One region of the Ancylobacter sp. FA202 genome, then DNA from elsewhere that is predicted to be linked to it. Evidence: predicted binding sites of a transcription regulator. Region 1 holds the regulator's gene; each other region holds the start of a gene.
The links. Region 1 encodes PhoB, which activates phosphate uptake and scavenging genes when phosphate is short. Its sites were predicted from a motif close to TGTCATNNANCTGTCAT; they were not measured.

Region 1 (9,493 bases):
GCCGGAGACGGCGATCTCGGCAAGGTCCCCTGTGGCCGGGACCACCAGCCGCCGGGCGGTCATCTCGTTGCGGGTCAGCGTGCCCGTTTTGTCGGAGCAGATCACCGAGGTTGCGCCCAGCGTTTCCACCGCCGGCAGCTGGCGGATGACGGCGTGCTGGCGGGCCATGCGCCGCACGCCGATGGCGAGCGTGATGGTGATGACCGCCGGCAGCCCCTCCGGCACCAGGCCCACCGCCAGCGCCACCACCGCGATCAGCGCCTCGCTCCAGCCGTAGCCACGCACCGCGACGGCGAACAGGAACAGCGCCGCCGACCCGCCAAGGGCGAGCCAGGTGAAGCGGCGGGCAAAGGCATCGACCTGCCGCAGCAGCGGCGTCGCCAGCGGCTCGACATCGGCGATCAGCCGGCCGATGCGGCCGATCTGGGTGTGCGGGCCGGTGGAGACGACGATGCCCGCGCCCTGCCCGGCGGCGATGGTGGTGCCGGAAAACGCCATCGAATGACGATCCCCCAGCGCCGCCTCCATTGCGGCCGGCGCCTCGTCCTTGGCGGCGGCGACGGATTCGCCGGTGAGGACGGCCTCGTCGATCAGCATGCCCCGCGCGCGGATCAGCCGCGTATCCGCCGGCACCCGGTCGCCCGCCTCCAGCAGCACGAGGTCGCCGGGCACGAGGTCGCGTGCGTGCACGCTCTGGCGCCGGCTGGCCCGCATCACCGTGGCATGCGGCGCGATCATGTTGCGGATGGCCCGCAGCGCCTGTTCGGCCTTGCCCTCCTGGATGAAGCCGACCAGGGCGTTGACCAGCACCACGGCGACGATCACCCCGGCATCGACATAATGAGCGAGCACGAACGCCGCCGCCGCGCCGGCGAGCAGGAAATAGATCAGCGCATTGTTGAACTGGGCGAGGAAGCGCAGCAGCGGCGAGCGGCCGGGCGGCTCGGGCAGCGCATTGGGGCCATGGGTGGCAAGGCGCGCCTGCGCCTCCTCCGGCGTCAGCCCGGCGCTGGTGACGCCAAGCCGGCCGGCCACCTCTTCATGGGGAATCGCGTGCCAGTGATCGGCGGCGGGATCGTGCGGCAGGCCGGAGGGAACGGCATCATTCATCGGTCGGGGGCGCTCGCTGACGTTGCGTTAGCCCGAACCTAGAAGCACACCCTCCCCCGGCCTAGCGGAGTTTCCCGTATGGCGTCGCGTCGCCGGCCCGGTTCAGCGCGGCGCGCGCTTGGCGAGGATGCGCTGGAGCGTGCGGCGGTGCATGGAGAGGCGCCGCGCGGTTTCCGAGACATTGCGGCCGCACAGCTCATAGACCCGCTGAATATGCTCCCAGCGCACCCGGTCCGCCGACATCGGGTTCTCGGGCAGCTGCGGCTTGAAATCGCCCTGCGCGTTCAGCGCGGCGCAGATGTCGTCGGCATCGGCCGGTTTGGCGAGATAGTCGACCGCGCCGATCTTCACCGCGTTCACGGCGGTGGCGATGTTGCCATAGCCGGTGAGGATGATGCCGCGCGCTTCCGGCCGGCGGCGCTTCAACGCGGAAATCACGTCCAGCCCGTTGCCATCGCCGAGGCGCATGTCCACCACCGCATAGGCCGGTGCGCTGCCCTCGACGCTGGCGAGGCCATCGGCCACGGTTTCCGCCGTCGTGACCATGAAGCCGCGCGTTTCCATCGCCCGGGCGAGCCGCTGCAGAAACGGCCGGTCGTCGTCGACAATGAGCAGCGTGCGATCCTGCGGTTCCATGGCGATATCGAGCATCTCAGTGCTTTCCAATGTGCCGGCTGCGGCATCCCCGGGCGGGGTCAGAGACCGCCACCCGCGATGCGTCGCCAAGTCGACTTTTGACGCAGCTTATACCCCGAGGGCAGCGAGATCAAAATGTCGCAACCCTTCTACGGCCGGGCGGGCGGCCGGTTCTCCGCCTCCGGTTCACGATCACCTGATATGTCGATCAGCGCGCGCGGCCAGCGCACCCCCACCGAGGCGCCATGCGCCGGCGGCGGGCGGTTGACGAAGGTGAGCCCGGCGCCGGTGCGCTCCAGCAGCGTCTTGGCGATGAACACGCCGAGGCCGAGGCCGTTCTGGTCCTCGCCATCGCTCTCCGTCCCGCGCTTCCAGCGGTTGCGGCCGCGGCTGGTGACATAGGGTGCGCCGATGCTGTCCAGGAGTTCGATCGGAAAGCCCGGCCCGTCATCGGTGACGGAGATCGTCACCTCGTCCTCGCTCCAGCTGGCGACGATGTTGACCCGCCCTTCGGCGAAATCCACCGCGTTCTCGACAATGTTGCCGAGGCCATAGAGCAGGCCGGGATTGCGGGCGATGATCGGCTCGCCGGGGGCGCCATTGGGCAGAGTGACGGCGATGGTGATGCCGAAATTGCGGTGCGGCGCCACCACGTCTTCCAGCAGATGCGAGATCGGCATGCGGTCGAACGGCGCCTCGCCGGCATCCAGCGTGGTCAGCCGGCGCAAAATGGCGCGGCAGCGCTCGGCCTGTTCGCTCACCAGCTTGATGTCGTCGCTCATCGGGCTGTCGGCCGGCAGCGACCGGGCCAGCTCCTTGGCCACCACGGTGATGGTGGCGAGCGGCGTGCCCAGCTCATGCGCCGCCGCCGCCGCCAGCCCGTCCAGCGCCGAGAGGTGCTGTTCGCGCGCCAGCACCAGCTCGGTCGCCGCCAGCGCCTCGGAGAGTTCGCGCGTTTCCTCCGCCACCCGCCAGGCATGCACCCCGATGAAGGCGATGGCGATGGCCAGCGCCAGCCAGATGCCGACGAGATAGAGCGTCGGTAGCTCCGGCACAGCGCCCAGCGCGCCACTGCTGGCCCAGGGCAGCGGCATCTGCCAGAAGCCGACCAGCGCCGCGCAGGCCGCCGCCAGCACGCCAAGCAGGATGGTGGTGCGCGGGGAGAGCGCCGTCGCCGAGATCAGCACCGGGGCGAGAAAGAGCAGCGCGAAGGGGTTGGAAAGCCCGCCGGTGAGGAAGAGCAGCGCGGCCAGCTGCAGGATGTCATAGGCCAGCAGCCAGGCCGCCTCCACATCCGACAGCCGCCGCGCGCCGGGATTGCGCAGCCGGAGCGCCAGATTGAGCCAGGCGGACAGCGCCACCACGGCGAGGCTGGCGCCGATCGGCAGCGAGAAGCCGAGCAGCCACTGCACCACCACGATGGCGACGGTCTGGCCGGAAATCGCCAGCCAGCGCAGGCGGATAAGCGTATCCAGCCGCAGGCCGAAAAAACGTTCGCCAATGGGATGATCGAGCGAGAGCGACATGAAGGCCCCTTGCGCGGCGCCCCACCGCGCCGTGGCGCCCTCTATAGCGCCGTTGCCCGCCCAAGCGCGAGAGCGGGCCTCACGTTGACGCGGCCGCGAAAGAGCCTATTTATGCTGCAACGCACAAGAGCGACGCGCGACAACGACGCGACAGCGCCGAACGGGCGGAATGAACTACGGAGGCTTGCATGGCGATCGGCGTTTTCGGCGATGTTCCCGATGCGGAAGACGTGGTGGTGGCACCCGAGGTGACGCTTGAAGCGGCCTCGGCGCTGGCGCGGCCGATGTACTGGATGTTCGAGCTCGGCCACGCCGCGCTCGACCCGCTGCGCATGATGGCCGATGCCGGCCGGCTGTTCTACCGCAACCCCGCCAACCCGCTCAGCCACACCGGCTTCGGCAAGACTATGTCGGCTTCGCTGGAAATGTTCGAGCGCACCACGCGGCGCTATGGCAAGCCGGACTGGGGCATTGACGAGGTGACGGTCGGGGGCGTTTCCGTGCCGGTCGAGATCGAGACGGTGTGGGAGCGGCCCTTCTGCAAGCTGCTGCATTTCAAGCGTCATTTCACCAACAAGCCGCGCCGGCCGCAGCCGCGCATGGTCATTGTCGCGCCGCTGTCGGGCCATTACGCCACGCTGCTGCGCGGCACGGTGCAGACCCTGCTGCCCAATCACGATCTCTACATCACCGACTGGGTGGACGCCCGCAACGTCCCGGCCACTGAGGGTCCGTTCAGCCTCGACGACTATATCGACTACGTCATCGAGATCTTCCACCATCTCGGCGGCGGGGTGCATGCGCTCGCCGTGTGCCAGCCGGCGGTGCCGGTGCTGGCGGCCGTGGCGCGGATGGAGGAGCTGGGCGACCCCGACGTGCCCGCCTCCATGGTGCTGATGGGCGGGCCGATCGACACCCGCGAGAGCCCGACAGCGGTGAACCATTTCGCCGAAGAGCGGGGTATCGAGTGGTTCCAGCGCAATGTCATCACCACGGTTCCCTGGCCCAATGCCGGGGTGATGCGCCAGGTCTATCCCGGCTTTCTCCAGCTGCACGGCTTCATGGCGATGAACATGGAGCGCCATCTGAAGGCCCATGCCGACATGTTCGGCCATCTGGTGAAGGGCGATGGCGATTCCGCCGCCAAGCATCGCGAGTTCTATGACGAATATCTCTCCGTCATGGACCTGCCGGCGGAATATTACCTGCAGACGCTGCAGACCGTGTTCATCGACCACGCGCTGCCGAAGGGCACGATGACCCATCGCGGCGCCAAGGTGGACCCGTCGAAGATCCGCAACGTCGCGCTGCTCACCGTCGAGGGCGAGAATGACGACATTTCCGGCATCGGCCAGACGCGGGCGGCGCAGACGCTCTGCTCCAGCCTGCCCGACGACATGAAGGCGCATTATCTGCAGCCGACCGTCGGCCATTACGGCGTGTTCAACGGCTCGCGCTTCCGCGCCGAAATCGCCCCGCGCATCTCCGACTTTGTGCTCAGCCATAACTGGCCGAAGAAGGGCCACAACCGGCCGGACAGCGACACCCCGACGGGCGGCACGGGCGATCATAAGCCAGCCTCCCAATAGGGCGGATCGCCGAACGCCTCGCGCAGACATTGCGCCAGCGCGCGCAGCTTGGCGGAAGGTTGGCGGCCCTCGGGATGGGCGACATAGATGAATTCCGCCTCCGGCTGGGCGCCGACATCCACCACCTGAAGCCGGCCGATGCGTATATCGGGGCCGGCGATGAACAGCGGCAACAGCGTGATGCCGAGGCCGGCGGCGGCCGCATCGCGCATGATCACGCCGTTATTGACGCGAAGCGCCGGCCGCGCCCGCACTTGGATCGCCTTCCCTTCCGTCACGAAGCGCCAGTCGGCGATGCCGCGATGGGTGTAGAAAATGCCCCGGTGGGCCTCGAGCTCCTCAAGACTTCCCGGCCGCCCGTTCTGTTCGAGATAATCGGGCGAGGCAACCAGCACCCGCCGGCTGCGGGCGAGGCGCCAGGCCATCAGCCGGCTGTCGCGCATCGGCCCGTGGCGCACAACGCCATCATAGCCTTCGGCCTGCGCATCTACCACGCGGTCGTCGAGCTCGATCGTCAGGTCGATCTCCGGATGCTGGCGCAGGAAGGGGTAAAGCGCCGGCCCGATATGTAGCGCCGTCAGCGTCACCGGCGCGGATAGGCGCAGCGGGCCGGAAAGCGTGCCGCGCCGCTCGGCCAGCGTCGCGGCGGCTACATCCAGGCCGCGAAGCGACTGCGAGGCCAGTTCGAGGAAGATCAGGCCGTCCTCCGTCAGCGTCAGTCGGCGCGTCGAGCGGTGCACCAGCTTGGCACCGAGCTGCCGTTCAAGCTGCGCCAGACGGTCGCTGACGACGGACTTCGCTAGGCGCAGCCGGCGGGCCGCCTCACTGATCGAGCCCGCCTCGGCAATGGCGACGAAAGCGGCGATGCCGTCGAGTTTCATCGTTCGGTTATTCCGGACATGGTTTCCGCTCACCGCAGGCTAATCCGAACGTGGCGTTATCGCCATACTTCTCCCCGACACGCCGCCGAGGGCGGCCGTATGATGAGGAGAATTGCGATGGGACGTCTTGAGGGCAAGGTCGCGCTGATCGCCGGCGCCAGTTCCGGCATCGGCCGGGCCGCTGCGGTGCTGTTCGCCCGTGAGGGCGCGAGGCTGGTGCTCGGGGCCCGCCGCCAAGGCGAGCTGGACGCGCTGGCGGCGGAGATTGCCGCCGAGGGCGGCGCAGCGGCTGTGCTCGCCGGCGATGTGCGCGAGGAGGAGTATGATCGGGCGCTCGCGGCATTGGCGGCGGAGCGGTTTGGCCGGCTCGACATCGCCGTGAACAATGCCGGCACGCTCGGCGAGAAGGGACCCAGCACCGAGATTTCGGCCAAGGGCTGGGAGGATACGCTGGCGGTGAACCTCACGGGCTCCTTCCTCGGCGCCAAGCACCAGATCGCGCAGATGCTGAAGACCGGCGCGGGCTCGGTGATCTTCACGTCGACCTTCGTCGGCTACACGGCAGCCTTTCCCGGCCTCGCCGCCTATGCCGCCTCGAAATCCGGACTGGTCGGCCTTACCCAGGCGCTCGCCGCCGAGTTCGGCCCGAAGGGCATCCGGGTGAACGCCATCCTGCCCGGCGCGGTGGAGACCGAGATGTACCGGGAAGCGAACGACACGCCGGAGGCACAGGCCTTCGTCACGGGGCTGCACGCCCTGAAACGCGTGGCCGCGCCGGAAGAACTGGCCCGCTCGGTGCTCTATCTCGCCTCCGACGACTCGTCCTTCGTGTCCGGCACCGCGCATCTCGTCGATGGCGGGCTGTCGATCAACCGGAGCTGAGCCGGCGTGGCAGATTCGCCTGCCCTCTAACCCCCAGCTAGAGAACACGTAACCGATCGGCTTGCGATGCAAGCTGATCGGCGCGCGCTCAATGTGCGCGGGCGAACATCTCGTTGAAGGAATAGCCGGAACCGCGCACGGTGCGGATCGGGTCGGGCTGGCGGGGGCGGTTGAGCGCCTTGCGCAGCCGGCCGACATGCACGTCGACCGTGCGCTCGTCGATATAGACGTCCTGCCCCCACACGCCGTCGAGCAGCTGCTCGCGCGAATAGACGCGGCCCGGCGACTGCATGAGGAATTCCAGCAGCCGGAACTCGGTGGGGCCGAGATGCAGCTCGCGGCCGGCGCGGTGCACGCGCTTGGTCTCGCGGTCGAGCTCGATGTCGCCGGCCCGCAGCAAGGTGGAGATGTGCTCGGGCTTGGCCCGGCGCAGCAGCGCCCGCACCCGGGCGACAAGCTCGGGCACCGAGAAGGGCTTCACCACATAGTCGTCCGCGCCGGTGGCGAGGCCGCGCACGCGCTCGGTCTCCTCGCCGCGGGCGGTGAGCATGAGGATGGGCATGCGCTCGGTTTCCGGCCGGGCCCGCAGGCGCCGGCACAGCTCGATGCCGGAAAGGCCCGGCAGCATCCAGTCGAGGATCAGAAGGTCCGGCACGCTTTCGCGCAGCCTTGTCTCCGCCTCGTCGCCCCGCCCGACATTATCGACCGAATAGCCTTCGGATTCGAGATTGTAGCGGAGCAGGAGGGTGAGGGGCTCCTCATCCTCCACGATCAGTATGTTGGTGGGCATGATCTTGATCCCGAGCGTTCGCGGGCCGTGGGGTGTCAGGCCGGGAACGCGACGCTGGTCAGGCTGCTGGTGTCCTGCTTGGGCCGCTCTTCGGTGAGGAGCTGGCCGGTCACAAGATAATGGATGGTTTCCGCGACATTGGTGGCATGGTCGCCGATACGCTCGATGTTCTTGGCGCAGAACAGCAGATGCGTGCACAGCGAGATGTTGCGCGGATCTTCCATCATATAGGTGAGCAGTTCGCGGAACAGCGAGGTGTAGAGCACGTCGACCTCGCCGTCGCGCTGCCAGACTTCCAGCGCCCGCACCTCGTCGCGGGTGGCATAGGCGTCCAGCACCACTTTCAACTGTTCGAGCACGATGTTGGACATGTGCTCGACGCCGCGCACCAGCTTCTGCGGGTGGAACTCGCCGGTGAGGGCGAGCACGCGCTTGGCGGTGTTCTTGGCGAGGTCGCCGATGCGCTCCAGATCATTGGCGATCCGCATGGCGGCGACGATCTCGCGCAGGTCGCCAGCCAGCGGCTGGCGGCGGGCGATGATGAGCACCGCCTTTTCCTCGATCTCCCGCTGCAGCAGATCGACCGGGCCGTCGAGCACGATCACCTTCTGGGCGAGCTCGCTGTCGCGCTTGACCAGCGCCTGGACGCTGTCGGCGACGAGACGCTCGGACTGGCCGCCCATCTCCACCACACTGCGGCCGAGTTCCTTTAGGTCGGTGTCGAACGACGAGACGATATGTTCGGTCATGGGGCAGGCCTCTCTCGTCGCGGGCTCAGCCGAAGCGGCCGGTGATATAGTCGCGGGTGCGGGCTTCACGCGGGTTGGTGAAGATCTCGTTCGAGGCGGCGACCTCGATCAGTTCGCCGAGATAGAAGAACGAGGTGATGTCGGCGCAGCGCGCCGCCTGCTGCATGTTGTGCGTCACGATGACGATGGTGAATTCCTGCTTCAGTTCGTCGATCAGGTCTTCGATCTTCGAGGTCGAGATCGGGTCGAGCGCCGAGGTGGGCTCGTCGAGCAGGATCACTTCCGGCCGCACCGCGATGGTGCGGGCGATGCACAGGCGCTGCTGCTGGCCGCCGGAGAGGCCGAGCGCCGAGGTGTGCAGCCGGTCCTTGGCTTCTTCCCAGATCGCCGCCTTGCGCAGGCACCACTCGACGCGCTCGTCCATCTGCGCCTTGGAAAGGCGCTCATGCAGGCGCACGCCGAAGGCGATGTTGTCATAGATCGACATCGGGAACGGGGTCGGCTTCTGGAACACCATGCCGATGCGCGAGCGCACGACGGTGGAATCCAGGTCCTTGCTCAGCAGGTCGGCGCCGTCGAACAGGATCTTCCCTTCCGCGCGCTGGCCCGGATAGAGCTGATACATGCGGTTGAAGATGCGCAGCAGCGTGGACTTGCCGCAGCCCGAGGGCCCGATCATCGCGGTGACGCGCTTTTCCGGGATCTCGAAATTGATGTTCTTCAGCGCGTGGTTGTCGCCGTAGAAGAAATTGAGCTTCTCGACCTTGAGCTTGGACTCGGCCGAGGGCGCGGTGGCGCGGTTGACGGCGGAGGCGATGTCGATCGACGTCTCGGGTGCGAAATTCATGGTCCGTCTCACTTCATCTTCGCCAGGACGAGGCGGGAAAGGATGTTCAGGGTGAGAACCCCGACGGTGATGATGAGGGCGCCCGCCCAGGCCAGGGCGACCCAGTCCTCGAAGGGGCTGGCAGCGTATTGATAGATGGCGATCGGCAGGCTCGCCATGGGGGCGTCGAGGCTGAGCGACCAGCCATTATTGCCGAGCGAGGTGAACAGCAGCGGCGCGGTCTCGCCGGCGGCGCGGGCGATGGCCAGCAGGATGCCGGTGACGATGCCGGCCCGGCCGGCGCGCCAGGTAATGAAGGTCACGACCTTCCACTGCGGCGCGCCGAGCGCGAAGGCGGCTTCGCGCAGGCCGATCGGCACCAGGTTCAGCATGTCCTCGGTGGTGCGAACCACCACGGGGATGATGATGATCGCCAGGGCGATGGAACCGGCCCAGCCGGAGAAGCCGCCGAAGGGCACGACCAGGAGCTGGTAGACGAACAGG
Region 2 (9,493 bases), 2.4 Mb from region 1:
CGGCCTGATGCGTCGTCGAAGCTCGATCTGGTGCAGCGCCCCCGACGGAACCGCAAGTCCGAATGGGCGCGCCAGCTGCTGCGCGAGAACACGCTCACCGTCGCTGACCTGATCTGGCCGATCTTCGTCAAGGATGGCCATGGCGAACGCACCGCGATCGGCTCCATGCCGGGGGTCGACCGGCTCTCCGTCGACGAAGCGGTGCGCGAGGCGGAGCGGGCGGCGCGACTCGGCATTCCGGCCCTGGCACTTTTCCCCTACACCGATCCGGCCCTGCGCTCGGCAGATGGGCGCGAGGCGCTGAATGCCGGCAATCTCGTCTGCCGCACGCTGCGGGCGATCAAGGATGCGGTGCCGGAGATCGGCCTCATCACCGACGTCGCACTCGATCCCTATACCAGCCACGGCCATGACGGGCTGCTCGACGGCGTGGGCCGTATCCTAAACGACGAGACGGTGGCCGTGCTGGTCGAGCAGGCACTCGTCCAAGCGGATGCGGGCGCCGACGTCATTGCTCCCTCTGACATGATGGATGGGCGCGTGGGCGCCATCCGGCGAGCGCTTGATGGCGAGGGCTTCCACGACGCCCAGATTCTCGCCTACAGCGCCAAATATGCCTCGGCCTTCTACGGGCCGTTCCGCGATGCGGTGGGCTCCACCGGCTGCCTCAAGGGCGACAAGCGCACCTATCAGATGGACCCGGCCAACGGCATGGAGGCGCTGCGCGAGGCGGCGCTGGACATCGAGGAAGGCGCGGACATGCTGATGGTCAAGCCCGGCCTGCCCTATCTCGATATTGTGTATCGCCTCAAGGAAACCTTCGGCCTGCCGACCTTCGCCTATCAAGTGTCGGGCGAGTACGCGATGATCGAGGCCGCGGCCCGCAATGGCTGGCTCGACGGCGACAAGGCGATGATGGAAAGCCTGATGGCGTTCAAGCGCGCGGGTGCTGACGGCATCCTCACCTATTTCGCGCCGCGCGTGGCGGAAAAGTTGGCGCGCGAGGCCTGACGCCGCTGCAGGCGCCAGCTGCCATGCCCTGCTGCGCGCGCTGCTGTCATCGCCTGCTGCAAATTGTCCTGATCGGGCTGGCGCTGCTGCTTGCCGGCTGCGGCTCGGTGATCGACGCCGACCAGGCCCGCCTCTGCCGGGCTGTGGCTCCTGCTCTCCATGACGAGACGGCGGAAATCGTCGAGAGCCAGCTGGCACCCGTGCCGAATAACGCCACGGCATTGCGCTATCGCTACCGCGTGCGCTCATCCCGCGGCAGCGGGCCACATGAATTGATCTGCCGGTTCGCGGCCCAGACGGGTGCCGGCCGTTTCAATCTTGTCGCGCTGATCCAGGATGGCGCGCCGATGGGCGAAGTGAAGCTCTACATCCTCAAGCGCTGGTGGCTGGAGGATGCGCGCGGCGAAGCGCGCGGCGCGCCGATCCTTCGCCTGAGCCCGCGCAGCGCCTATTGGCTGCAACAGGCACTCGGCGGCCTTGTCCTGATGGGTGTCTACGGTCTCATCGCCACCGGCTTTGCCTTGGTGCATGGCCTTTATGGCCGGGTCAACCTCGCCTTCGGGGAGGTCGCCGTGGCCGGGGGCATCTACATGCTCGTGGCGGTCAGCCTCGCCAGCGCGGCGGGGCGGCTTGGGCCGGCCGGGCTGGCGATGGCCCTTCTGGCGGGCATGGGCGGGGCGGCGCTGCTGAGCTGGGTGATCGGGCGTGCGGTTATCGTGCCCATTGTTGCGCGTGCCCGCTCGCCGCAGCCGGTTCTTATCGCCACGCTGGCCGTCGCCATCGTGCTGGCAGAGATATTCCGACTCACGTCGCCTTTTCGGGAAAACTGGCTGCCCGCCCTCGTCAACCGGCCGGTTTACATCGCCGGGCAGGACGGCTTCATTGCCACCGCGACGCCGGCCCAATTCCTCGCCGCCGGCCTCACCTTGACCGGCATTTCGCTGCTGCTCGGTCTCGTCCGCTTTACCGGATATGGCCGCTCCTGGCGCGCCTATGCCGACGATCCGCTGATGGCGGCGCTCTCAGGTGTGCGGGTTCCCCGCCTCGTTGGCGCCACTTTCGCGCTTGCGGGCGGCTGCGCGGGGCTTGCGGGAGTGGCCATGGTGGTAGCCTATGGGTCGATAACGCCCGGTGACGGCATGTCGATGACGCTCAAAGCCTTGATTTCGGCTATTATTGGCGGCATTGGCTCAGTACCAGGCGCCTTGCTAGGTGCTGCGCTCGTTGCATGCGTCGAAATCGTGTGGTCGTCGGCCTTCGATATCGGCTATCGCGACGTGGTGATCTATTCGCTCCTGGCGGCCGTTCTAGTCCTGAGGCCGGGAGGCCTTTTTCAGCGTGCGGCACTTTCGCCGCGAGAATTCTGAGTGGTTCGATGACCTTGCCCGTAACCCCCGCCGATGTCGCCGCCGCACGCAAGGTGCTGGATGGCGCGGTGCTGCGCACGCCCACCCTGCCGGCGCCGCGCCTCTCGGCGATTACGGGCGCTCATGTCTATGTGAAATACGAGAACCTCCAGGTCACCGCCAGCTTCAAGGAGCGCGGCGCGCTGAACAAGCTCGCCAGCCTCTCCGCCCAGGAACGCGCCGCCGGTGTTGTCGCCATGTCGGCCGGCAATCACGCGCAGGCGGTCGCCTATCACGCGGCTCGGCTCGGTATTCGCGCCACCATCGTGATGCCGAAATTCACGCCGATCGTGAAGGTCGCCGCCACCGAGGCGCATGGCGCTCGGGTTGTGCTGCATGGCGATTCGGTCGGCGACGCTTCGGAAGAGGCCGACCGCATCGCCCATTCCGAACATCTCGTCTGGGTTCATCCCTATGACGACCGCCATGTCATCGCCGGCCAGGGTTCCATCGCCTCCGAGATGCTCGAGGACGCGCCGGATCTCGACGCCCTTCTGGTGCCTGTCGGCGGTGGCGGCATGATATCCGGCATGGCGGTGGCGGCGCGTGACCTGCGGCCGAACATCGAGATCGTCGGCGTCGAGACCCGGCTTTACCCTTCGATGTGGAACGCCCTGCACCAGCAGTCCCTGCCCTGCGAGGGCGCGACGCTGGCGGAAGGCATCGCGGTGAAGCAGGCAGGCACGCTGACGCGCGAACTGGTCTCGGCACTGGTGTCCGACGTGGTGCTGGTGGGCGAGCCGACCATCGAGCGGGCAGTGAACCTGTTCCTCACCCAGCAGAAGACGCTGGCGGAAGGCGCCGGCGCCGCTGGCCTCGCCGCGCTGCTCGCCGACCCGGACCGCTACCGCGGCCGCAAGGTAGGGCTGGTGGTGTCGGGCGGGAATATCGACCCGCGCATCGTCGCCTCGATCATGATGCGCGAACTCGAGCGCGAGGAGCGGATCGTCTCGTTCCGCTTCTCCATGCTCGACCGTCCGGGCGAACTCGGCATCATCGCCAGCCTGCTCGGCGGTCTCGGCGCGAACATCCTTGAAGTGGAGCACAAGCGCCATTTCCTTGACGTGCACGCCAAGGGCGCCCGGCTCGACGTGACCGTGGAGACCCGCGACCGCGCTCATGCCGACACGGTCTACCATGCGCTAATCGAGAACGGCATGGACGTGGTGCGGGTCGACTGGCAGTCGGCTGGCTAGCATCATTGAACGAGGGCGTTCGTTTCGGCGGTTGGCCGGGGCGGGCGGGCCCTTGCCCGCGCCGGAGGGTGCCCCCACCTGACGGGGCAGGAGGAGACCGGCATGTTCGATACACGCAATGGCGAGGAAGAGAGGCCCTACGCCTTTGATCCGCTCGTCGAACCGGAGTATTTTCGCGGCGTGCTCTCCCGCCGGTTCATGGCGTTTCTCATCGACACGGTGATCATTTGCGTGCCCGTCGGTATGGCGGCGCTGCTGATTTTCATCTTCGGCTTCCTCACCTTCGGGCTCGGCTGGTTCCTGTTCAGCCTGCTGGGGCCGGGCTATGTTGTGTGGGCGCTGGTCTATGTCGGGCTCACCCTCGGCGGACCGCGCTCGGCGACGCTCGGCATGCGCGCTATGGGAATCGAGATGCGGGTGTGGCACGGAGCGCCGATGACGCCCATGCTGGCGGTTGTCAGCCTCGTGCTGTTCTGGGTGTCGGTGAGCGTCTTCACCCCGTTCATCACCATCATCGGCCTGCTCAACCGACGCAAACGCCTGGCGCATGACTTCATCATCGGCACGGTTGTGACCAACAATGACGAGCGGGCGGGCGAACTGCGCGGCTACCGCTGATCCCGCTGCGTTTGCGGATCGTAATGATCCGCGTCAACGAAGGCTTTGACGTCGGGCCCGGGGCGCGCGATCCTCAGCCATTCGCAACGTGAACATGCCGTGACCGAACATTCGCGCGACACACCGCAATTCTACCTGACCGCCCCCTCGCCCTGCCCCTATCTGGCGGGGCGTTCGGAGCGGAAGGTGTTCACGCATCTGGTGGGCGAGCGCGCCACCCAGCTCAATGATGTGCTGACTCATGGCGGGTTCCGGCGCAGCCAGTCCATCGCCTATCGGCCCGCCTGCGAACAGTGCCGCGCCTGCGTCTCGGTGCGGGTGTGCGTCGATGATTTTCGCGAGACCCGCGGCTTCCGCCGTGTCCGCCAGGCCAACGCCGATCTCATCGGCGACATCCGCGCCGCGATCCCCACCGCCGAGCAGTATTCCCTATTCCGCCTCTATCTCGACAGCCGGCATTCCGATGGTGGCATGGCCGACATGACCGTGCTCGACTACGCCATGATGGTGGAGGACAGCCACGTCCGCACCCGGCTGATCGAATATCGCCGTCACGGGCCGGCATCGGCGGTCAGCGGGAGGGGCCAGGGGCCGCTGTACGGCGTGGCGCTGACCGACGTTCTCGCCGACGGCCTGTCCATGGTCTATTCCTTCTACGATCCTGATCAGGCCGGCCGCTCGCTCGGCACCTACATGATCCTGGACCATATCGTTAAGGCGAAAGCCATGGGCCTGCCCTATGTCTATCTCGGCTATTGGGTCGAAGGCTCCGACAAGATGAACTACAAGAGCCGCTTCCTGCCGCAGGAACGCCTTGCGCCCGCGGGCTGGATGCGGGTGGAGGAATAGGTCGTCGCGCCGTCACATGACATTTTGTCGACTGCCGGCTGACCGTGCGTCATAGGGCTGTGACGTCGCAGGGGTAGCACACTGGAACGCTTCCAACTCTCGGAGCGCGACAGATTGCCGGAGCCCCCCATGACCGTCGACCTTCATCGCCCGCCGCAGGAATCTGCCCACCAGGAATCTGCCCACCAGGAATCCGCCGATCAGGTATCGCCCTTCCGCACCAGCCTGCTGGAAGAGGCTGACGGCGCCGGGAGCAATCCGACGCTCAACCCGACCATGGGTGAACTGATCTCGGTCCGCTTCTCCCGCCGTGGCCTCCTCAAGGGCGCCCTCGCCGTTTCCGCCATCGCCGCCACCGTCGGACCGGCCGCACTGATGTCGGCGGAAAAGGCGCACGCCGCCAGCGACGGCACCGCTGCCGCCAATGGTTCGGCCTTCAACTTCATCGAAGTCGAGGCGGGGGTCGACGAGACCCACCATGTCGCCGAAGGTTACGACGCCGAAGTGCTGCTGCGCTGGGGCGACCCGCTCTTTCCCGACTCGCCCACCTTCGACCCGAAGAACCAGAGCGCGGAAGCCCAGCGCCGGCAGTTCGGCTACAATAACGACTATGTCGGCTTCATCCCGCTCGATGGCTCGCCCGAGCACGGCCTGCTGGTGGTGAACCACGAATACACCAACGAGCACCTGATGTTCCCCGGCATCGTCAGCGTCGCCGAAGGCAAGCTGAAGGTGGCGCCGGCGGACAAGGCCCGGGTGGATATCGAGATGGCGGCCCATGGCGGCACCATCGTCGAAATCCGCAAGGTCGACGGCAAATGGCAGGTGGTGCGCGACGGCAAGCTGAACCGCCGCATCACCTCGACCACACCGATGCAGATCACCGGCCCGGCCGCCGGCAGCGACCGGCTGAAGACGGCGGCGGACGCCACCGGCACCCAGGTGATCGGCACGCTCAACAATTGCGCCGGCGGTGTCACGCCCTGGGGCACCTATGTGATGGCCGAGGAGAACTTCCACGGCTATTTCCTCGGCAAGCTGCCCGAGGGCTACCGGGAGGCCGCCAACTACAAGCGCTATGGCGTGCCGGAAGCTTCCTATGAGTGGGGCAACATCTACGACCGCTTCGACCTCGCCAAGGTGCCGAACGAGCCGAACCGCTTCGGTTGGATCGTCGAGGTGGATGTGAACGACCCCACTTCGGTGCCGAAGAAGCGCACCGCCATGGGCCGGTTCAAGCATGAGGGCGCCGAATCGATCGTCGCCAAGGACGGGCGCGTCGTGTTCTATCTCGGCGATGACGAGCGCTTCGACTATGTCTACAAATTCGTCACCTCGGGCACGTTCAACCCGAATGACCGCGCCGCCAACATGGACCTGCTGGATTCCGGCACGCTCTATGTCGCCAAGTTCGACTCCAGTGGCGCGCTGGAATGGCTGCCGCTGGTGTTTGGCCAGGGTCAGCTGACCGCCGCCAACGGCTTCGACAGCCAGGCCGATGTGTTGATCGAGACCCGCCGCGCCGCCGACCTGCTCGGCGCCACCAAGATGGACCGCCCCGAGGACATTCAGCCGAACGGCGTCAACGGCAAGGTCTATGTGATGCTGACCAACAATACCCGGCGCAAGGACGAACAGGTCGACGCCGCCAATCCCCGCGCCAAGAACGCCTTCGGCCATATCATCGAGATCGCCGAGGCGGATGGCGACTTCGCGGCGACCAAGGGCACCTGGGAAGTGCTGCTGAAATGCGGCGATCCCTCCGTCGCGGCGGTGGGCGCCTCCTTCTCCACCGACACCACCCGCAATGGCTGGTTCGGCATGCCCGACAATTGCGCTGTCGATACCGCCGGCCGGCTCTGGGTATCGACCGACGGCAACAACCCGAAGGATACGGGGCGCACGGACGGGCTTTGGGCCGTGGATACCGAAGGCAGCGCGCGGGCGACCTCGAAGCTGTTCTTCCGTGTGCCGGTGGGCGCCGAGATGTGCGGTCCGCTGTTCACGCAGGATGACCGCACCGCGTTTGTCGCCGTGCAGCACCCCGGTGATGGCGGCACCGACTGGGCGCCCTTCGGCCGTCCGTCCTATTATGAGGACCTGTCCACCCGCTGGCCGGACTTCAAGGACGACATGCCGGTGCGACCGGCCGTGGTCGTCATCACCAAGAAGGATGGCGGCGTGATCGGAAGCTGAGGCATCCGGCCCGGCCGTGCGAAGCCCCTCACCCTACCCCTCTCCCCGACGGGGAGAGGGGGCTTGGCCTGATCCTCGCGACGCCCGTCGCTTTCTTTCCCTCATCCCCGGGCGTGACCCAGGGATCCTGCCCTTCCGCATTCATCCGGTTAAAGACGTGGGTGGCCGGGTCAAGCCCGGCCATGAGGGAGATGCAGCGCTGCCCGGAACGCGGCGCGCAGCGTCGCGCCTATCCGGCGTCCGGGGTCTGGGAAACGGGAGAGGGGCAGGGATAAATCTGCCCTCATCCCCTGGGCACTGCTCAGCCGAACTTGTTGTTGCGTGGAAAGCCCTTCGGCGGCAGGCGGCCGGCACCGGCGCGCTCGCCGCGCCATTCGGTTAGGTCGGTCACGGTCCAGGTGCGGCCGGACGTGTCGGTCCAGGTCAGGCCGTCGGCGGCGCTGAACACCTTCACGTCACTCATCGCGCCGTCCTTGTATCGTTGCAGCCGCACACCGCGCCCGCGCGCCATCTCGGGGATCTGCGTCAGCGGGAAGACCAGCAGCTTGCGGTTCTCGCCGATCACCGCGACGCTGTCGCCGGTCGCCGGCGTCACCTTCACCGCGTCCTGCGCGTCGACGCCCAGTATCTGCTTGCCCTTGCGGGTATTGGCGAGGCAATCGTCCTCGGCGACCAAGAAGCCCCGTCCCTCCTTCGCCGCCACCAGCAGCCGGCGCCCGCCGAGATAGGGCAGCACGTCGAGAATGTCGGCTTCCTGCTCCAGCTCGATCGACAGCCGCAGCGGCTCGCCATGGCCGCGCCCGCCCGGCAGCTTCGAGGCGTCGAGCGTGTAGAAACGGCCATTGGTGGCGAACACCAGCAATTTGGCGGTCGTCTCGGTGAAGAAGGTGATCTTGAGCCGGTCGTCGCCCTTGAAGGCAAGCGCCGTGAGATCGGCGACATGGCCCTTCAGCGCCCGGATCCAGCCCTTCTCGGACACGACAATGGTAATCGGCTCGCGCTCAACCAGCGCTTCGATGACCGCATCCGCCTTGTGCACCGAGGCTTCGCCGAAGGTGGTGCGGCGACGGCCGAGCGCGGTCTCGGGCGCGAACATCTTGCGGGTTTCGGCCAGCTGTCCGGCCACCCTTTTCCACTGCAGCGCCACGGAGCCGAGCAGCTTTTCGATGCCCGCCTTCTCCTTGGAAAGCGCGTCGTGCTCCTTGCGGATCTCGAATTCCTCAAGCTTGCGCAGGCTGCGCAGGCGCATGTTGAGGATGGCCTCGGCCTGCACATCCGTCAGCTCGAACCGCGCGATCAAGGCGGGCTTCGGCTCATCCTCCTCGCGGATGATGCGGATCACCTCGTCGAGATTGAGATAGGCGATGAGGTAGCCGTCCAGTACCTCCAGCCGGTGCTCGATTTCCCCGAGCCGGTGGCGGGAGCGGCGCAGCAGCACCTCGCGGCGATGGTCGACCCATTCGCGCAGCGCTTCCAGCAGGCTGACGACCTTGGGCACCTGTCCGCCGACCAGCACGTTCATGTTGAGCGGAAAGCGCGTCTCCAGCTCGGTGAGCCGGAACAGGCTCTCCATCAGCAATTCGGCATCAACGTTTCGCGCGCGCGGTTCGAGCACCAGCCGCACATCCTCGGCGCTCTCGTCGCGAACATCGGCAAGAAGCGGCAGCTTCTTCTCGTTGAGCAGATCGGCGATCTTCTCGACCAGACGGGACTTTGGCACCCCATAGGGAATTTCGGTGACGACGATCACATAGGTGCCGCGCCCGGTCTCTTCCTTTTCCCAGCGCGCGCGCAGCCGGAAGCCGCCCCGCCCGGTGGCATAGGCATCGGCGATCGAGGACGGGGATTCGATGATGACGCCGCCGGTCGGGAAGTCCGGCCCCTTCACAAAGGCCAGCAGGTCGTCGGTGGTGGCTTGCGGGTTGTCGATCAGGTGCAGGCTGGCGTCGATCAACTCGGCGGCGTTGTGCGGCGGGATCGAGGTCGCCATGCCCACGGCGATGCCCGTCGAGCCATTCGCCAGCAGATTAGGGAAGGCGCCGGGCATGACGACGGGTTCTTCCGTCGTGCCGTCATAGTTGGGGCGGAAATCGACCGCGTCCTCGTCGATGCCGTCGAGGATCAGCCGTGCAACTTCGGTGAGCCGGGCCTCCGTGTAGCGTTCGGCCGCAGCGTTATCGCCGTCGATATTGCCGAAATTGCCCTGCCCGTCTACCA
Region 3 (9,493 bases), 840 kb from region 1:
GTCGACCGAAATCCCGTGATCGGGAAACACTTCGTCCAGCGCGGCGCGGGCGCGGGCGCGAAAGATGCGGCGCCAGCCCGGCAGCGCCCGCGCCGCTTCCGGCGCTTCCAGAAAGAAGTTCTCCGCCACCGAGAGATTGTCGCAGAGCGACAATTCCTGATGGACGATGCGGATGCCGCCGGCCTGCGCCAGCGTGGTGTCGTAGAGGTCGGGGGCGATGTCGACGCCGCGGATCTGCAGGCTGCCTTCATCGGCGCGGGTGACGCCGCACAGCACACGCATCAGCGTCGACTTGCCGGCGCCATTGCCGCCGACGAGGCCCAGCACCTCGCCGGGCGCGACCACAAGATCGATGCCGTCATTGGCCCGGGTGGGGCCGAACGCCTTGCAGATGCCGGACAGACGCACCACCGGCGGGTGGGGGGCGCCAGGGTCCGTCCCGGCGGCGGGGGGCGAGCGGCGAAGCGGCGCCGACACCCCGGCGCTGGCGGCCGGGGCGTCCTGCGCGGCAGGGAAGACTGCCGTCATCATCAGGTTCCGTGGTCTGCCTCGGGAAGCGATCGGCCGGCGGGTCAGTTACCCGCCTTCGCCTTGAGCAGATTGTCCTGCACCCATTGCTGGGAATAGGACGGGCTGACGATAACGCCGGCCGGAAGGCTCTGATAGTCCTTGAGATTGTCGTCGGTGACGGTGGCGACCGGCATGATCATCAGCTTGGGCGGGTTGGCACCCTTGACCAGCTCATAGGCCAGCCAGAAGGCGGCGCCGCCAATGCCGGGCGTGGTGTTCATCGAGATGGTGGAATAGCCGTTGGCGTCCTTCTGCTTCGCCCACCACTGGATGAAGTTGGAGGAACCGCCGCCCTCGATCACCGGCATCTTCTTGGCGTACTCGCCGCCATACTGGTCGAACGCCTGGGCGATGCCGGTGTCGTCCGAGCCGCCCTGGCCGAGCACCGCATCGACATGCGGCAGGCTGGGCAGCGCATTGGCCACTGCCGACTGGGCGACGGAGGCGGTGGCCTGGCCATAGACGGTCGCCACCACCTTCACGTCGGGGTAGTTCTTCAGCACGGCTTCCTGCGCGCCATACATGTCGGCATCCGGCGCCGAGCCCTTCACGCCGCGCACGACGATGACATTGCCCTTGCCGCCGATCTTCTTCAGCACCCACTCGGCCTGCTCGCGCTTGTAGCCCTTGAAGTCGAAATTGAGCTGCCAGTTGCAGGGGGCGGAGGCGATGGAATCGAAGGACACCACCTTGATGCCGGCCTTGCAGGCCTTTTCGATGATGCCGTTCACCGCCGTCTCGGAAGCGGCGTCGACGGCGATGGCATCGACCTTCTTCAGGATCAGCTCGGCGATCTGGCTGTTCTGCTGGGCGACGGTGCCATCGCCATTCAGGATGATGTAGTCGGCGATCCTGCCATCGGCCTTGGCCTTCTCGGCGGCTTCCTTGAAGGCATCGACCATCTGGTGGCGCCAGCTATTGCCGAAATAGGCATTGGCGAGCGCGATTACCGGCTTGTCCGGCGTGGCGAGCGCCGGCAGGGCGCCGGCGGCAATAAGGGCAAAGGTCGCGCAGGCTGTGGCACAGGCGCGCGAAAGGGTTTTCAGGCGCATATCGTTCCTCCCATTGGCCCCGTTGGTGGGGCTCTTGATGGATTTCCCAGGCATCGGCGGTCTTCTGCCGCTCGATGGTAGCAAGAGTATCTCATTATACCAGTTGCGCAAGCCCGTCGGCCGGGTTCATCTGTCTCCCGGCAGGGCCGGAGGCTCTCCATACCGCCACCGAGAGTACCCCGATGCTTGATGTGTTCGAGATCATCGATCCCCGCTTCCGCGACCTCATCCTCCCCATTGCCTGGCTGGAGCGGCTGCATACGGGGATGCGCTGGTGCGAGGGGCCGGTCTATTTCGCCGACCAGCGCTGCCTGATCTGGAGCGACATTCCCAACAACCGGCTGATGCGCTGGTGCGAGGACACGCAGGCCGTCGGCGTGTTCCGGGCCGATTCCAACTTCGCCAATGGCAATACGCGCGACCGGCAGGGGCGGCTTGTGACCTGCGAGCACCGCACCCGCCGCCTCACCCGCACCGAGCCGGATGGCACGCTCACCGTTCTCGCCGACCGCTACCGGGGGGCCCGGCTCAATTCGCCGAACGATGTGGTGGTGAAGTCGGACGGCACGCTCTGGTTCACCGATCCGACCTACGGCATCGCCTCGGACTATGAAGGCGGCCGGGCGGAGCCCGAGCAGGACGGGCGCTATGTGTTCCGGCTGGACCCGCGCGCGGGCACGCTGGCCGTGGTGGCCGACGATTTCGGCCAGCCCAACGGCCTCGCCTTCTCACCCGATGAAAGCCTGCTCTACATCGCCGATTCCGGCGGCATCGGCCGCGAGGCCGGCAACCGCCATATCCGCGCCTTCACCGTCCGCGCCGACAACACGCTCGCCGATAGCAGGGTCGTCACTGAGGTGACGCCCCATGCCCCGGACGGGTTTCGCGTCGACGAGGCCGGGCGCCTGTGGTCGAGCGCCGGCGACGGGGTGCATTGCTACACACCGGAGGGGGACCTGCTCGGCAAGATCCGCGTGCCCGAGCGCGTCGGCAACCTCGCCTTTGGCGGCGCGGCCGGCAACCGCCTGTTCATCTGCGGCCACACCTCGCTCTACGCCGTCTTCGTCAACACGCGCGGCGCGAGGCCGCCGGCGCCGAAACGGCTTTAGTGGGCGGCTCGAACCGTCGGCCTCGGTGAATCCGCCCGCGTCGGCAGCGCCAGCGTGATCAGCCAGCAGAGGAACAGCATCAAAGCCGAGCCGAGAAGGCAGGCATAGATTCCGCCGAACTGGTAGAGGAAGCCGGAGGCGAGGATGCCGAGGAAGCGCCCGGCCGCGTTGGCGGCATAGTAGAAGCCGACATCCTCCGCCGCCTTCTCCGAGCCCGCATAGGCGAGCACGAGATAGGAATGCACCGACGAGTTAACCGCGAAGGCGACGCCGAACACGCCGAGGCCGATGACCAGCACCAGCGTCGGATCAGGCGGCGCCAGCGCCAGCGCGGCGGCGATCAGCGCCGGCACGAGGGCGAGCCCCAGCGACCACCACCGCGCCGCCGGCACCTCGCGCGACAGCCCGTCGGGGCTGCGCGCGACCAGCGCGGGCGCCGCCGCCTGCACCAGCCCGTAGCCGATGGTCCACAGCGCCAGAAACGCCCCGACCATGGTGAAGGTCCAGCCGCTGGCATAGAGGAAAACCGGCACGCCGACGACGAACCACACATCGCGCGCGCCAAACAGGGCGACGCGGGCGGCCGCCAACAGGTTGATGCCCTTCGACTTGGCGAAGAGTTCGCGCGCGCTGGCGCTGGCCTTGGCCTTGCCCATCATGGCGGGGAGCGAGAACACCACGCCGAGCATGACGAGAAAGAGCGCGCCCGCCATCAGCCACAGCCCATAGCGGAAGCCGACCAGCTGCAGCAGCAGCCCGCCGAGGAAGAAGCCGACGCCCTTCATCGCGTTCTTCGAGCCGGTGAACCACGCCACCCATTTGAACAGCCGGCCCTCGGCCTGCCCGCCCGCCTGCGATTCCGTGATCTTGATCGCCGATTTCGAGGCGGTCTTGGTCAGGTCCTTGGCGACGCCGCACACACCCTGCGCCAGCAGCACCCAGGTGACGAGCAGCGTGCTGCCCCATTCCGGCGAGGCGGCGGAGAGCAGCAGGAAGCCGGCGATCTGCGTCACCAGCCCGACGGTGAGCATGCGGGTGATGCCGTAGCGCGCCGCCAGCCAGCCGCCGATGAAATTGGCGCCGATGCCCGCCGCCTCATAGAGCAGGAACAGGAAGGCGAGCGTGAAGGGCGAATAGCCGAGCTGGAAGAAGGTGAACAGCACCAGCATGCGCAGGGCGCCATCGGTGAGGGTGAAGCCCCAATAGGCCGCCGTCACGATGGCGTAGTTGCGCAGCCCGCTGCCTGAGGAGCCTGTCATGGTCAAATCCCGACCTTGTGCATGTGGCAGGCGAGATCGACCATGCGGCAGGCATAGCCCATCTCATTGTCGTACCAGGCGTAAACCTTCAGCAGGGTCTCGTCGGTGACCATGGTCGAGAGGCCGTCGACGATGGAGGAGCGGGTGTCGCGGGCATAGTCGGCGGACACCAGCGCGCGCGGCTCATAGCCGAGAATGCCGTTGAGCGCGCCCGCCGCCGCCGCGCGGAACAGGTCGTTCACCTCCTCGACGCTGGTCGGGCGCTGCATCTCGAACACCGCATCGGTGAGCGAGGCGTTGAGGACAGGCGCGCGCACCGCATGGCCGTTCAGCTTGCCCTTCAGCTCCGGATAGATCAGCGCGATGGCGGTGGCGCTGCCGGTGGTGGTCGGCTGCAGCGAGAGCATGGCGGAACGGGCGCGGCGCAGATCCTTATGCGGCGCGTCGACCACCACATTGGTGTTGGTCGGGTTGTGGATGGTGGTGATCTGGCCGTGGCGGATGCCGATCGCCTCATGCACCACCTTCACCACGGGGGCGAGGCAGTTGGTGGTGCAGGACGCCGCCGTGACGATGGGGTGCATCGCCGGCTCATAAAGCTGCTCATTGACGCCGACGACGACATTGAGCACCGACGGGTCCTTAACCGGCGCGGCGACGATGACGCGCCGGGCGCCCCGGTCCAGATGCCCCTGCAGCGCGGCCGGGGTGAGGAACCTGCCGGTGCATTCCAGCACGATATCGACACCGAGATCGCCCCAGTGGATGTCGGCCGGCGCGGCATGGGCGGAGAAGCTGATGCGCCCGCCATCGATGATGACCGCGTCTTCGCCTGACGCCTCGATCGGCGCGCGCCAGCGGCCCTGCACGCTGTCGAATTCGATGAGATGCGCGGTCGCCGCCGCGCCGCACTTGAGCTCATTGACATGGACAATGTCGAGCCGGTTGCCGGCGCGCGGGTCGCTCGCCTGGCGCTCGGCCGCCCCCATCGCCGCCCGCAGCGCCAGCCGCCCGATCCGCCCCATGCCGTTGATGCCGACTCTCATGCCCGGTTTCCTCTCGGCTGGCTGACGCGCGCGATCTCTCGCAGCTCGCTGCGCCGTAGCAGTCCGGGATGACAGTTCAGTGACAGTGCCGGCACCTCTGGAGCGCGAAACGGCGGAGAAGCGCCATTTCTATCGGCTTTATTTCGGGACGGATCGACATAATCAGGCGCGGCCTGTCACCGCGACGGGGCCGTCTCGGTCATGGCGATGGTGGAGAGATCCGCCTCCGCCGCCACCGCCGCCTTGAGCGCGGCCTCGCGGCGCTCGCTGTAGCGGCTGGTGAAATAGTCCCGGCGGTCGCGGGTGAGCAGAGTGAACTTCATCAGCTCCTCCATCACATCGACCACCCGGTCATAATAGGGCGACGGCTTCATCCGCCCGTCCTCATTGAACTCCTCGAACGCCTTGGCGACCGAGGACTGGTTGGGGATGGTGATCATCCGCATCCAGCGGCCGAGCACGCGCAGCGTGTTCACCGCATTGAAGGATTGCGAGCCGCCCGACACCTGCATCACCGCCAGCGTGCGCCCCTGGGTCGGGCGGATGCCACGATATTCCAGCGGCAGCCAGTCGATCTGGCTCTTGAACACGCCTGTGATGGTGCCGTGCCGCTCCGGGCTGCACCAGACCTGGCCCTCCGACCATTCCGACAGGCTGCGCAATTCCTGCACCTTGGGATGGTCGGCCGGCACGGCGTCCGGCATCGGCAGGTCGCGCGGATCGAAGATGCGGGTTTCCGCCCCCATGGCGGTGAGCAGGCGCGCCGCCTCCTCGACCAGTAGCCGGCTATAGGACCGCTCGCGCAGCGAGCCGTACAGCAGCAGGATGCGCGGGGGATGGCTCAGCGGGCTAGCGGGCGACAGCTTGTCCGCGTCCGGCCGGTCGAAATGGGCGGGGTCGAGCGCGTCGGTGAAATCGTCTGTGGTCATCGGGCAGCCTCGGATGATGCGCGGCGCGACAGGAAGGCGGCGAGCCAGAAGCCGCACGCCAGCAGCAGCGTCAGGACGATGATGGCGGCGAGCACGCCGTCATAGGAGCCCGACATCGACCAGATGAGCGCGGCGCCGAGCGGGGCCACCGCGCGCGAGATCGTGCTCGGCGCCGACATCGCTCCGTTCACCGCGCCATAGGCCTCGCGGGTGAGCATTTCCGGTACGGAGAGCCCGCGCACGATGGTGGTGATGCCGTTCGCCGCGCCATAGAACAAAGCGACGAGCGCGATCAGCAGGAAGCTCGGCGGCAGCACGTCGAGCGCCACCAGCGCCAGCGGGAACACCGCCACCGTGACCGAGCCGATCAGCCGCACCGGCGCACGCGGCGCGAACACCCAGATGGCGACGCGCCCCGCCACCTGCGCCGGGCCGATCAGCGTCATGGCGGCGACAACGGCGGAGACCTCGAACCCCTTCTCCACCAGCATCGGGTAGAGATGGAAGGTGAAGGCCGAGAAGGCGGCGGAATAGGCGGTGAACGCCACCGCCAGCGCCCAGAACACCGGCTGCCGCGCCGCCCATGCCACCGCTGCCCTGCCGCTGAGCGGCGCCGCCGAGGAGGAGCGGTGCGGCGGCGCGTCGGCGGCGGGGTCGATCACCGACCAGTAGCAGCCGGCGCAGACAAGGATGTTGATGCAAGCCAGCACCATGAGCGCCTCGCGCCAGCCCACCGTATCGAGCAGCAGTTGCACCAGCGGGATGAACACGGTGGAGGCGAAGCCGCCCCACAGGGTCAGCGCCGTGATCCCCGCCCGCGCATGCGAAGGGCCGGAGCGGCGGGCGATGACGGCGAAGGCGGGATCGTACAGTGTCGCCGCCTGCAGGGCGCCGATGCCGGCCACCGCGACATAGAACAGAGCGAGGCTCTCGACCTGCGACCACAGCACCAGCAGCAGGCCGGCCAGCACCGAGCCAATGGTCATGATCACCCGGCCATGGCCGCGGTCGATGGCGGCGCCGATGGGATAGGCCGCAAGCCCTGCGAAGGCGAGCCCCAGCGTCGCCGCGCCATAGAGCGCGCTCTTCGACCAGCCGAGTTCATGGCCCATCGCCTCGGCGATCAGCGGGAAGCTGTAATAGAGCGAGCCCCAGGAGCAGACCTGGCCGATGCCGAGCCCGGTGACGAACAGGCTGCGCGCGCCGGGCGGGCGATGCTCGCCGGCACCGGCGACAAGAACATTCTCGCTCACGCCCGCACTCCGCCCGCCCGCGCCACGCCGTCCGTGACGGGTGCCCCCTGCCCGCCGCTGTCGTGCGCGGCGCAGCCGGCATCGGCGCAGCATTCGTCGGCGAGATAGCCGATCAGCGCCTCCATGGCGGGGTAATGCGCGCGGCAGATCAGCGTCGTGGCGTGGCGCTCCTGCGTCACCAGCCCGGTGTCGACGAGGCGCTTGAGATGATGCGACAGCGTCGAGGCGGCGATGCCGATCCGCTCCTGCAGGCCGCCGACCGGCAGGCCGGCATGCCCCGCCCGCACCAGCGTCCGGTAGATCTGCAGCCGGGTGGGGTTGCCGAGGGATTCAAGCTGGCGGGAGGCTTGTTCGAGATTCATGGAAATAAGCTAGGCGCCGCCGCCATCAGTGGTCAAGCCCTGTTTCGACAAATGTCGAAATATCACTTACCGCCCCTCAAGAGGCGCCGGGCGCCGTCCGTGGAAACCACCACCGGCCGAGCCGCAGCGCGACATGCACCAGGAGGATCAGCACCGGCACCTCGACCAATGGCCCGATGACGGCGGCGAAGGCCACCGGCGAGGCAAGGCCGAAGGCGGCGATGGCGACCGCGATCGCCAGCTCGAAATTATTGCCGGCGGCGGTGAAGGCGATCGCCGTGGTGCGGGGATAATCCGCCTCGATCAGCTTGCCCATGGCGAAGCTGATGAGGAACTGGACGATAAAATAGATCGTCAGCGGAATGGCGATGATCACCGCGTCCATCGGCAGGCGCACGAGATCGCCGCCCTTCAGGCTGAACATGGCGACGATGGTGAACAACAGCGCGCCGAGCGTGATCGGGCTGATCTTCGGCAGGAACACGTTGGCGTACCAGTCCGGCCCCTTGCGGGCGATGAGGACGCGGCGGGTGAGGAAGCCGGCGAGGAAGGGAATGCCGAGATAGATCAGCACCGCCTCGGTGATGGTCCAGAAGCTGACATCCACCACGCTACCCTCCAGCCCGAACAATGGCGGCAGCACGGTGAGGAACAGCCAGGCATAGGTCGAGAAGAACAGGATCTGGAAGATCGAGTTGAACGCCACCAGCCCGGCGACATACTGGTTGTCGCCCTTGGCCAGCTGGTTCCACACCAGCACCATGGCGATGCAGCGCGCCAGCCCGATGAGGATCAGCCCGGTCATATATTCCGGGTAGTCGCGCAGGAAGATCACCGCGAGGGCGAACATCAGCGTCGGGCCGATCAGCCAGTTCTGCACCAGCGACAGCACCAGCACCCGCTTGTCGGCGAAGACGCGGTGCAGCTCCTCGTAGCGCACCTTGGCGAGCGGGGGATACATCATCAGGATCAGCCCGATCGCGATCGGGATGTTGGTGGAACCGACCGAGAGCGTGTTCAGCGCCTCCGGCAGGCCGGTGAACACCGTGCCGAGGATAACGCCCAGCGCCATCGCCGCGAAAATCCACACGGTGAGGTAGCGGTCGAGAAAGGACAGCCGCGCGGGCCGGGGCGTCATCGCCATTGTCTGGGACATCGGGGGTTCCGGTTCTCGTTCAGCCGGCGCGATGGCCGCTGGCGTCGATGACCAGCTCGCCGTCTTCCTTGCGGAATTCGCCGCGCTGCGGGGCGTCGATGAGGTCCAGCACCGCCTCCGAGGGCCGGCACAGTTTTACACCGCGCGGGGTGACGACGATGGGGCGGTTGATCAGGATCGGGTGCGCCATCATCGCGTCGAGCAGCGCGTCGTCGCTGAGCGCGGGATCGCCGAGCCCAAGCTCCGCATAGGGCGTGCCCTTCTCGCGCAGCAGGGCGCGGACCGGAATGCCCATGCAGGTGATAAGCGCCACCAGTTCCTCGCGGCTCGGCGGGGTCTTCAGATATTCGATGATAACAGGCGTGATCCCGGCATTGCGGATCAGCCCCAGCACGTTGCGCGAGGTGCCGCAGGCGGGGTTGTGAAAGATGGTGACGGCGGCACTCTCAGGCGACATCGCAGGCCTCCTCGGTGGAGTTTCCTTGGGCGTCATAGGCGTCGGCCTCATGGGCCCCGGTAGGGCAGCAGGGCTGAAGATCGGCGATCAGCGGGGCGCAGATCTCCGGCTTGCCGCCGCAACAATCCTTCAGGAGAAAGGAAGCCAGATGACGTACCGCCTCCAGCTGGGCGCGGTAGATGATGAGCCGGCTCTGGCGCTCGGCGCCGATCAGCCCGGCGCGGGCGAGAATGCCGAAATGGGTGGAGAGCGTGTTGTGCGGCACGTCGAGCCGGCGCGCCACCTCGCCGGCCGCCAGCC

Region 2: A3M1_RS0121040 (PhoX family phosphatase) is a predicted target of PhoB. The motif match lies at 5,128-5,144, and genes of this name have one in related genera.
Region 3: A3M1_RS0113335 (ArsJ-associated glyceraldehyde-3-phosphate dehydrogenase) is a predicted target of PhoB. The motif match lies at 5,105-5,121, and genes of this name have one in related genera.

Annotation. Positions count from the first base shown of each region.
Region 1 covers NZ_KB904818.1:2,084,578-2,094,070, reverse strand. Annotated here, with positions in the region: gene A3M1_RS0109540 (HAD-IC family P-type ATPase) at 1-1,110, opposite strand, end outside; gene A3M1_RS0109535 (ActR/PrrA/RegA family redox response regulator transcription factor) at 1,213-1,761, opposite strand; gene A3M1_RS0109530 (ActS/PrrB/RegB family redox-sensitive histidine kinase) at 1,896-3,272, opposite strand; gene A3M1_RS0109525 (polyhydroxyalkanoate depolymerase) at 3,461-4,861, shown strand; gene A3M1_RS0109520 (LysR family transcriptional regulator) at 4,840-5,742, opposite strand; gene A3M1_RS0109515 (SDR family oxidoreductase) at 5,860-6,624, shown strand; gene phoB (phosphate regulon transcriptional regulator PhoB) at 6,713-7,414, opposite strand; gene phoU (phosphate signaling complex protein PhoU) at 7,450-8,163, opposite strand; gene pstB (phosphate ABC transporter ATP-binding protein PstB) at 8,189-9,010, opposite strand; gene pstA (phosphate ABC transporter permease PstA) at 9,019-9,493, opposite strand, start outside.
Region 2 covers NZ_KB904818.1:4,523,910-4,533,402, reverse strand. Annotated here, with positions in the region: gene hemB (porphobilinogen synthase) at 1-1,011, shown strand, start outside; gene A3M1_RS0121060 (branched-chain amino acid ABC transporter permease) at 1,119-2,378, shown strand; gene A3M1_RS0121055 (threonine ammonia-lyase) at 2,387-3,613, shown strand; gene A3M1_RS0121050 (RDD family protein) at 3,716-4,231, shown strand; gene A3M1_RS0121045 (arginyltransferase) at 4,331-5,080, shown strand; gene A3M1_RS0121040 (PhoX family phosphatase) at 5,210-7,276, shown strand; gene parC (DNA topoisomerase IV subunit A) at 7,578-9,493, opposite strand, start outside.
Region 3 covers NZ_KB904818.1:2,927,544-2,937,036, reverse strand. Annotated here, with positions in the region: gene A3M1_RS0113355 (ATP-binding cassette domain-containing protein) at 1-531, opposite strand, end outside; gene A3M1_RS0113350 (ABC transporter substrate-binding protein) at 573-1,622, opposite strand; gene A3M1_RS0113345 (SMP-30/gluconolactonase/LRE family protein) at 1,805-2,731, shown strand; gene arsJ (organoarsenical effux MFS transporter ArsJ) at 2,728-3,990, opposite strand; gene A3M1_RS0113335 (ArsJ-associated glyceraldehyde-3-phosphate dehydrogenase) at 3,993-5,036, opposite strand; gene arsH (arsenical resistance protein ArsH) at 5,213-5,965, opposite strand; gene A3M1_RS0113325 (MFS transporter) at 5,962-7,218, opposite strand; gene A3M1_RS0113320 (helix-turn-helix transcriptional regulator) at 7,215-7,580, opposite strand; gene arsB (ACR3 family arsenite efflux transporter) at 7,657-8,718, opposite strand; gene arsC (arsenate reductase (glutaredoxin)) at 8,756-9,193, opposite strand; gene A3M1_RS0113305 (helix-turn-helix transcriptional regulator) at 9,183-9,493, opposite strand, start outside.